2 regions of the Alishewanella sp. BS5-314 genome follow, and region 2 is predicted to be linked to the other one. Evidence: predicted binding sites of a transcription regulator. Region 2 holds the regulator's gene; the other holds the start of a gene.
The links. The regulator FliA, encoded in region 2, starts transcription of late flagellar genes. The targets are predictions, from matches to a motif close to CTAAAGNTNNNNNNNNNNNNGCCGATA.
Positions count from the first base shown of each region.

Region 1: H1D31_RS01380 (flagellin) is a predicted target of FliA. The motif match lies at 2,302-2,328, and genes of this name have one in related genera.

Region 1 covers NZ_JACEHJ010000001.1:292,358-296,626, forward strand. Annotated here, with positions in the region: gene H1D31_RS01365 (hypothetical protein) at 1-347, opposite strand, end outside; gene H1D31_RS01370 (hypothetical protein) at 671-1,375, opposite strand; gene H1D31_RS01375 (helix-turn-helix domain-containing protein) at 1,943-2,164, opposite strand; gene H1D31_RS01380 (flagellin) at 2,413-3,066, shown strand; gene H1D31_RS01385 (DUF3732 domain-containing protein) at 3,086-3,463, shown strand; gene H1D31_RS01390 (RNA-directed DNA polymerase) at 3,876-4,269, opposite strand, start outside.
Region 2 covers NZ_JACEHJ010000002.1:305,184-309,452, reverse strand. Annotated here, with positions in the region: gene H1D31_RS05945 (chemotaxis protein CheA) at 1-1,135, opposite strand, end outside; gene H1D31_RS05940 (protein phosphatase CheZ) at 1,151-1,900, opposite strand; gene cheY (chemotaxis response regulator CheY) at 1,927-2,310, opposite strand; gene H1D31_RS05930 (RNA polymerase sigma factor FliA) at 2,353-3,033, opposite strand; gene H1D31_RS05925 (MinD/ParA family protein) at 3,081-3,947, opposite strand; gene flhF (flagellar biosynthesis protein FlhF) at 3,940-4,269, opposite strand, start outside.

The DNA.
Region 1 (4,269 bases), on a different contig from region 2:
AGTCGCTGTGCACCAAACATACTTAATATTGAATGTATTTCTGATACAGTCAATTCGGATTCCAAAATTGAATAATTAAAACTAGCCAGTCCTTGCTCATTCATAACTAAACTCTCCAAAAATAATTCCTTACCTTCTTCTGAGAGAGATCGCCATGCATTAACAGACTCGAGCTTGTGAAGTTCGTTAGAAGATTTTATACTCGCCAAATGGAAATCTCGTCTATTTTCCCATAAAACGCTTATTCTTTTATCTTCACGTATTGATTGCTCAATTGAGGAAGCTGATGCGTGAAAATAGCTCAATATTAAGACCAAACCGATTCCGAATGTTATAAATTTTTTCATATAGTTCCCTTATTAAAACACACTCACTAACGAGCACAACCATACTATTAAACAAAATCAAACAATGTCAACACTTAACCAAGATAATCAAGTTAAAAAGCTATAAAATTTTCACACAAAGAAGAAAAGTCAGGCAGCAGGATTAATAATATTTATGAAAACAACTAGTTTTTTTCTCGCACAAGGCTGTCAAATAGATAAATTATCTAGAAAAAATCCAGAACTGTGATTAATAAAATTATACTAGTTAATCGCTTCAAAAATCTAATACGGAAATAACTTAACATGCCAAACCATTGCAACGGAAAAATCGAAATAGTGAATCATCTTTCTATAACAAGTTTGGACGAATCTGGTGTTGATATTAATATAAGCTTTAACTGCTTGCTATCGTCAAAATTTGACGAGTAGTTGTAAAAGCTATAGAATGATCCAAAATTATGAATTTCATTGAACATCTCTTTTCCAACGTTTTCATAATATTTAAACGTTACTACACATAACCTACCTGCGCAGCTTAGTTTCTCATCAAATACTTTATTACCAAGCTTTCTTGATATCTCGTCACTGATCTTTGTTTCATTTTCAAATGCTTCTACGCTCTTATTCAAGGTGCTAACTGTGTCTATAAAATCTGAAAAATTACTTTTGAACGCTGCTGCCAGCGTCGCTTCGTAAATTGATCCAGCACTTGAGATGAAATCGTTATTTAAATCACTTTCAGACTCATATTTATCAAAGAACTTGTTACTGTAGCTATCTAACTGCGGTGATAGTCCAAGAGATACATCATTAGCTTCGGCATCAACGTTCGAGTTATCCAATGATGTACCTCGCTGAACACCATTAGCTGTGCCTGATAAGAATTCTTCTGAGTCTACTTTGGGCACAGACTCAGACGAACCAGAAGGAAAGTTACTTTCTGCATGCTTTCTGATGGATATTTCATTATCAGAATCAGAGCTATCAAATAGCATCCATAGTAATACAAGCGGAACGATCAATAGTAATACACTCCATTTTTTCATAACAACTCCATATTATTTTTCATTCATATTAAAATCGTTCCACAGTAATTTTTTTTATCAGGCTAGCCCATCGTACAACGAATTCTGCCGCCATCTGAACAACTCATTTTTATCTTTCCGTCGTCAGTGATTTCTACTGTCATACTGCCGGATTCACATGTACAAACTGTGCCAGCACTTACCGATAAAGAAATCAATAAAGCCATTAATATACATGTTGTCTTTCCTATTTTTTTCATAATTTTCACTCCGTTTCATTGAAATAGAAAAAACTTATTAGTTAAAACCCTACTTGTCAACATTTTTTTGATTTTATTACTAACTTACTACTTAATCTTGTTGAACGACTTTAAGCATACTACTTCAATGCTCAGGATATGGTACTCGAACCTTTTTTCCCTGCCACATCACCGCGACGTCAAAAATTCGCCATATAAGACAGCGATATTCTCGCAGTGGATCACGCTCTTGAGGCTAAACATGGGGATATTGCTTTCAATGAGAAGCAGCAATTTAATTGACTTGCCGTGAATTTCCGCTTTAAGCACATAGAAGAAATGCTGATTTTTACTCACTGAAAGCTATAGGAAGTAGCTCACGCGGATCAATTTTGATATAAGCCGCGATCTTGAAAAGCATCTCAACAGTGATATTCACTTCTCCGCGTTCAATCCGACCAATATAGCTGCGATCAATATTTGCGTTAAGCGCAAGGTTATCCTGGCTCAAGCCAATCTCAACTCTTCTCTTACGAATGTTCTCACCTAATTGCTTTGCCAGATCAGCCATTGTGCGCTCTCAAAATTGGGAGCAGACACTATGGTAAATAGAGGATTAACCTGCCACGGATCATAATCCTCATTAGCAAGTTTCAATATTTTAGATCAATCAGATCATGAGCTTAGCGTCCACTAGCTCAAGTCGCATTAAAGTTTTCAGGTTTCGGAACGATAACTAAGACAAATGAGGATTATAGTCCTCAATTCGTGATTGTAAGGCAGAAAATGCCTATCTCTAACCTATTTCATGGATAGCCTATGTCATTGTTTGTTAATACGAACATCTCTTCATTAGCCGCGCAAAGGTCGATTAGTAACCTCTCTACGCCGCTAAGCCAAACTTTCCAGAGATTGGCTTCGGGCTATCGTATTAATTCTGCTGCTGATGATGCTGCTGGCCTGCAAATCTCTAACAGACTAACCAGTCAGATTAACGGTATTAATCAGGGGATCAGAAATGCCAATGATGGCATCTCATTATCTCAGGTAGCTGAAGGCGCACTTGATGAAATGACTAATGCTGTTCAACGTATGCGTACACTTGTTATTCAGTCTCGCAGTGGTATCAACAGTCAGGAGGATAGAACCGCCTTACAAAATGAGATCCGCCAGATCAACAAAGAAATTACCCGTATAGCAGAGACAACTAGTTTTGCAGGTATACCACTACTTGATGGCAGACTTAACCGTGATTTTCTTGTTGGCGCAAACGCTGGAGAAAATATCAACGTTAATCTTGAGCGTGATGAAGGTTGGACAGCGGAGGGATTACGGTTATCAGAAGTAGTAGTTGATGGCAGTGATGGTGTTAATAACCCAACACAGAATGGCTCACCTATTACTCCAGGTTATGTTATTCAGGCCCCTTTTCCAGCAGTCTTAGGAACGATCTCAGGATTAGAAGCAGCTTAGAAAACCAAAAACGGATTTTATTGAGAACGTTGGCAGCAGCTCTAACCACATGTTTTTACATTTGCTCTTATTTCTTGGTCTACACGAAATCATTCGGATTAGGAAAACACCTTTTGTTCCGCCTTTCCTTGTAATCGACAAATTTAACCGTCCCTATTGGGGTGATGGTGAACAGAAGAAGGAGACATTAGAACAAACCGACATTTCTAAGGTTAAATCGGCACTAAATCCTCTTAATAATTTCATACAGAATGCAAATGAAGAAGGTGACGAATTTCAGATGATCGTTTTTGAGCATATTAATGAAGAGCTTTGGGAAACATTCCCCCATATTCATTTGGTCGAAGAAATTAGAGACGGCAATGCGCTCATTCCCAAAAGTATGCTAGACGAATAGTAGCTATACTATATTAGCTAAGGGATATTTCGAAACGCGCGGTTTAATAGATTGGAAGTGTATCATCGCTTCCTACCTATCCTAGCCGAGATCATGGTAGCTACCTGTTTGGTGCGATCCTGCTTAAGCAGTTGGATTTCCAGCTGCAGAAAACTGAATCGACCGCGTTCCCTCGACAATTAAGAGTTTCGCACTTTAATATCGATTAGAGTGCACATTTCTAGCTATATCAGAGACAAAGTGTATGCCTTGGTACTACTTTAGCTAAACTTAACACTTATGCAAAATAGATTAGCTGCAAGAGGGGGCTAAAATTGACCTACCTTGTAATAAACCTAGCTAAACTCCCTGCTTAAAGTTCTTTTACTTAGAGCCTCAGAGTTCTCATGAGACTAAGTCCGACACATTAACATTATTTAGGAAGTGATTTCCGGTTATGACTAATTTCAAAACCATCCGGAACAGGCTTAAATGGATCAGATGGTGAGCGATGGCAGCTTTGGAACTGGCGAATGGCTTTAACATCAATCTCACCAATTACACAGTAATCAGTGATCCCTCCTTTCACTCTCAAGATATCTCGTTTCCAGCTTTCTTTGTAGGGTGCTCGAATTCGGCTATCACCATATTGTCTGTCGTTGCACTGGACAATATATGCATGAATATCCAATGCCGCAGACTCAACGAGCGCATTAAAAGTTTCAGTGTCCTGATTCCACTCTGGTACAAACAAAGCATCAATTTTACCTCGCAATGCAGCGCGATATTGAATATTCGTAAGTTCACTACATACCAATAGTGCGAAA
Region 2 (4,269 bases):
TTACCGCGCCCTGAATATCGGCAGTCACCACATCCAGGTTAGCAATGGCTTTACTCATTTCCTCGTTTTGCGCAGAGCCCGATAAACTGACCAGCCGGTTTCTGACTAATACCAGTTCGCCGACCATATTCATAATCTGGTCCAGGCGTTTAGTATCAACCCGCACCGTAGTCTCTGCTGCGACGGCACCTTTATCTGCCGCAGCGGCATTACCGGCAGCTGGTGCAACCGGTGCCTCTGTGGCTTTGACCGGCGCGGCAGCAGGAGCGGCAACCGGTGCTGGCGGCGGAACTTCTGCTTTAGCCGCTGCCGGGGTTACTGGCGCCTTGCCTTTGCCGTGCAGCTGATCCAACAGGGCTTCAAACTCGTCATCAGTAATTTCATCAGCCTTGGCCGCGGGCGCGGCCGGCTCAGTAGCTGTCACAGCTGGTGCAGCAGGCACTTCCGGCTTAAAGCTCCCCTTGCCATGCAGCTGGTCAAGTAAGGCTTCAAACTCATCATCAGTAATATCATCGCCTGCGCTCACTGGCGCCGCTGGCGCACTGGCAGCCACTTCGGTGCGACCAGGAGCGGCCGAACCGTGTAACTCATCGAGCATACGCTCAAATTCATCCTCGGTGATGCTATCGACATCATCGCTATCGGGTGAAGCGGTTGGTTGCTGTACCTTTGTAACCTGTGGCGCAACCGGAGCTGTAACCGCAGGTGCAGCCTTGGCTGCCTGAGGTGCTGCCTCGCCGGGTGTTTCCGGCTCGGAATAGAAATGCAGTGCCGCTAATAGCTGAGGATCGGCCGGGGTCAACGGCTGACGTGCTTTCACCTCAGTAAACATTTCATTGACCACATCCAGAGCCTGTAAGATCACATCCATCAGCTCGGGGGTGATACTGCGCTTACCGGTGCGAAGTATATCAAACACGTTTTCAGCGCCGTGACAGGCATCAACTAATTCGGTCAGTGACAGGAAACCAGCCCCACCTTTTACTGTATGGAAACCACGGAAAATGGCATTTAACAGAGCAGTGTCATGAGGGTTATTCTCAAGCTCGACCAGCTGTTCCTGCAACAACTCTAGTATTTCACCGGCTTCGACCAGAAAATCCTGGAGGATGTCTTCATCCATATCAAAACTCATCAGTAAACACCTCTGTTAAAAACCTAAGCTCGACAGTAAGTCATCCACATCGTCCTGACCACTGACGACATCATTGCGGCCTTCTTTATCAATAATAGGCCCCTCAGCTTCATTAGCTTCAATCTTTCGTTTGGCAGCTTTGGGTTCCATTACCTGCACGTTACTGTTACCAAAAGCAGTAAGCAGGCCGATCAGGCTCTCTTCGACTTCACGGACTAATTCGATGACCCGGCGTAAAATCTGACCGGTTAAATCCTGATAATCCTGCGCCATTAATACGTCAGTCAATAATTGATTCAGTCGGTTTGACTCCGTCACCGTCTCTGCCAGAAAAGCATCAATGCCATGACAGAGGGTTTTGAATTCACCCAATTCCAGATCGCGCTTCATCAGTTTCTGCCATCTTGGCAACAACTGATTTAGTTGCTGACTGATTTGATCGGCAATAGGTAAGCATGACTCTACGGCATCCATAGTCCGGTTAGCCGCTTGCTCAGTCATATCAATAACGTGGTTAAGGCGCTTTTTGGCATCGGGGATATCTTCAACCAAAATATTGTTTAGCGAGGGATCAATCTGAAAGTTTTTCAATGACTCGTGTAATTGCCGGGTCAGTTTGCCAACCTCGGCAAATAATTCCGACGAGCCGGGCATACCGAGTTGCTGTACCAATTGGTTGGCGATGTCCTGCTCGCCCATCTCCAACAGTTGTACCAGCTCTCTGGCTTGGTCTAGCGTGATTAACGGAGCCGAATTGGCAGACATGGCGTCACTCCTTGGTCAGCTCCGGCTTAGCCGATCCGTTCGAATACTTTCGCCAGCTTTTCCTGTAATGTTGCTGCAGTAAAAGGTTTGACGATATAGCCATTCACGCCAGCCTGAGCGGCAGCAATAATCTGCTCTTTCTTGGCTTCGGCAGTCACCATCAATACCGGTATATGCTTAAGTTTCGCATCTGCCCGGATCGCACGTAGCAGGTCAATCCCCTGCATCCCAGGCATATTCCAGTCGGTTACCACGAAATCAAAATCGCCATTCTGCAACATCGGCAAAGCCGTGCTGCCGTCATCCGCTTCTGAAATATTGGTAAAGCCTAAATCGCGTAACAGGTTCTTGATGATCCGTCTCATGGTCGAAAAATCGTCGACTACGAGAATCTTCATATTCTTATCCAAAGTCCCCTCCGAAGAGCACGTCATCCCATTATTCAGGATACACTACAACCAAGCCTGCATTCGGGCTTTTAACCGCACTAATGCCTGACTATGAATCTGACTGACCCGGGACTCACTGACATCCAGTACAGCCCCAATTTCTTTTAAGTTTAGTTCGTCATTATAATACAGTGATAAGACTAATGCCTCTCGCTCCGGCAAACTACTGATATGTTTCACCAGTGCCGCGTTAAACGCCTCATTAGCCTGCTCATGGTACAGCTGATCGGTATCTGAATCCTCAGCCGTCACCAAAACATCTTCGGAGATACCGAGGTCTTCGATGCCGATAATCCGACCCGAACTCACATCACTAAGCATATGATGATATTCATCTAAAGAGATAGCAAGTTTTTCTGCAACTTCATAATCACGAACATCACGCCCAAGTTGAGCTTCGAGCTCAGCAATGGTATCGGCGATTAAGCGGGCATTACGATGCACCGAGCGCGGCGTCCAGTCGCCACGCCTTATTTCATCTAGCATGGCACCCCGAATACGAATGCCGGCAAAGGTTTCAAAACTGGCCCCTTTGCTACCATCAAAATTTTTGGCGGCTTCAATTAAGCCAATCATACCGGATTGGATCAGGTCATCGGCCTGTACGCTGGCCGGTAGCCGGGCTAATAAATGATAGGCGATGCGTTTGACCAGTGGTGCATGGCGCTCCACTAGTTGCTGCATGTGATCAATACCACCATATGCGGCCAACTTACTGTTCAAAGAACCCCCTACTCAGATTGTGGCTGGACAAGCTGCTCCAGAAAAAACTCCAAATGGCCGGAAGCATTTTCAGGCAAAGGCCACTTAGCTGCTTTTAGCGCCAGCGCTTTCACCGCCATACTGGCTGCGGTGGTTGGGTAAGCATCAATAAAGGCTTTTTGTTTACGCGCCGCCCGGCGGACATTTTCATCCTGCGGTACGGTTGCAACCAGCTCCAGCGTTACATCCAGAAAACGGTCTGTTACCCGGGTTAGTTTAGCAAATAATTCCAGACCTTCTTTGCTACTTCGCACCATATTGGCAACTATTTTAAATTTTTCAACACCGTGGTCGCGGCTGAGGATTTTCATTAACGCATAAGCATCAGTGATGGATGACGGTTCATCGCAAACCACCACCAACACATCCTGCGAGGCGCGGGAAAAGCTGAGCACCATGTCGGAAATTCCGGCAGCCGTGTCAACCAATAACACGTCGATCGGCGTTTCCAGCTCGCTGAAGGCACGGATTAGGCTGGCATGCTCCACCGGCGATAATTCAGTCATATCCTGATTACCCGAGGTGGCGGGGACAATTTTAATGCCAAAAGGGCCTTCTACCAGAATATCGTCCAGACTGGCTTTACCACTTAATACGTGAGAAAGATTGCGTTCAACCCGCAAACCCAGCATCACGTCACAATTTGCCAAACCCAGATCAGCATCCAGCACCAGGACTTTCTTGCCCATTTGCGCCAATGCCATCGCCAGGTTCAGCGTGATATTAGTTTTTCCGACCCCGCCCTTACCACCGGTAACGGAGATCACTTTTACTTTTTGTCTATTCATGCGTCTGAGGCCGCTGGCCTGATCTTCTGCTATTGACTTCTTATGCATATAAGGCATCCGTCTGCTCTTGCGGATACCACTGATGAGCTGGTTGGCTATGCGCCAGACGTAACTGTTCGGCATTATCGACCAGTGTCTGCGCATCAGCGATCTGTAAATCTTCCGGCACCCGTTGGCCATCGGTCAGATAGCTAATGGGTAGCGCATGCTGGATAGCGATATTTAACGCTTCTCCCAGGCTGAGACACTCGTCCAGCTTAGTAAAAATACAGCCTGCCAGTGGCAAACGTTTAAATTGCAGCACGGTTTCCTGCATCACCCGGGCCTGCGCTGTCGCTGACAATACCAGATAACTGCGAATTTTGACACG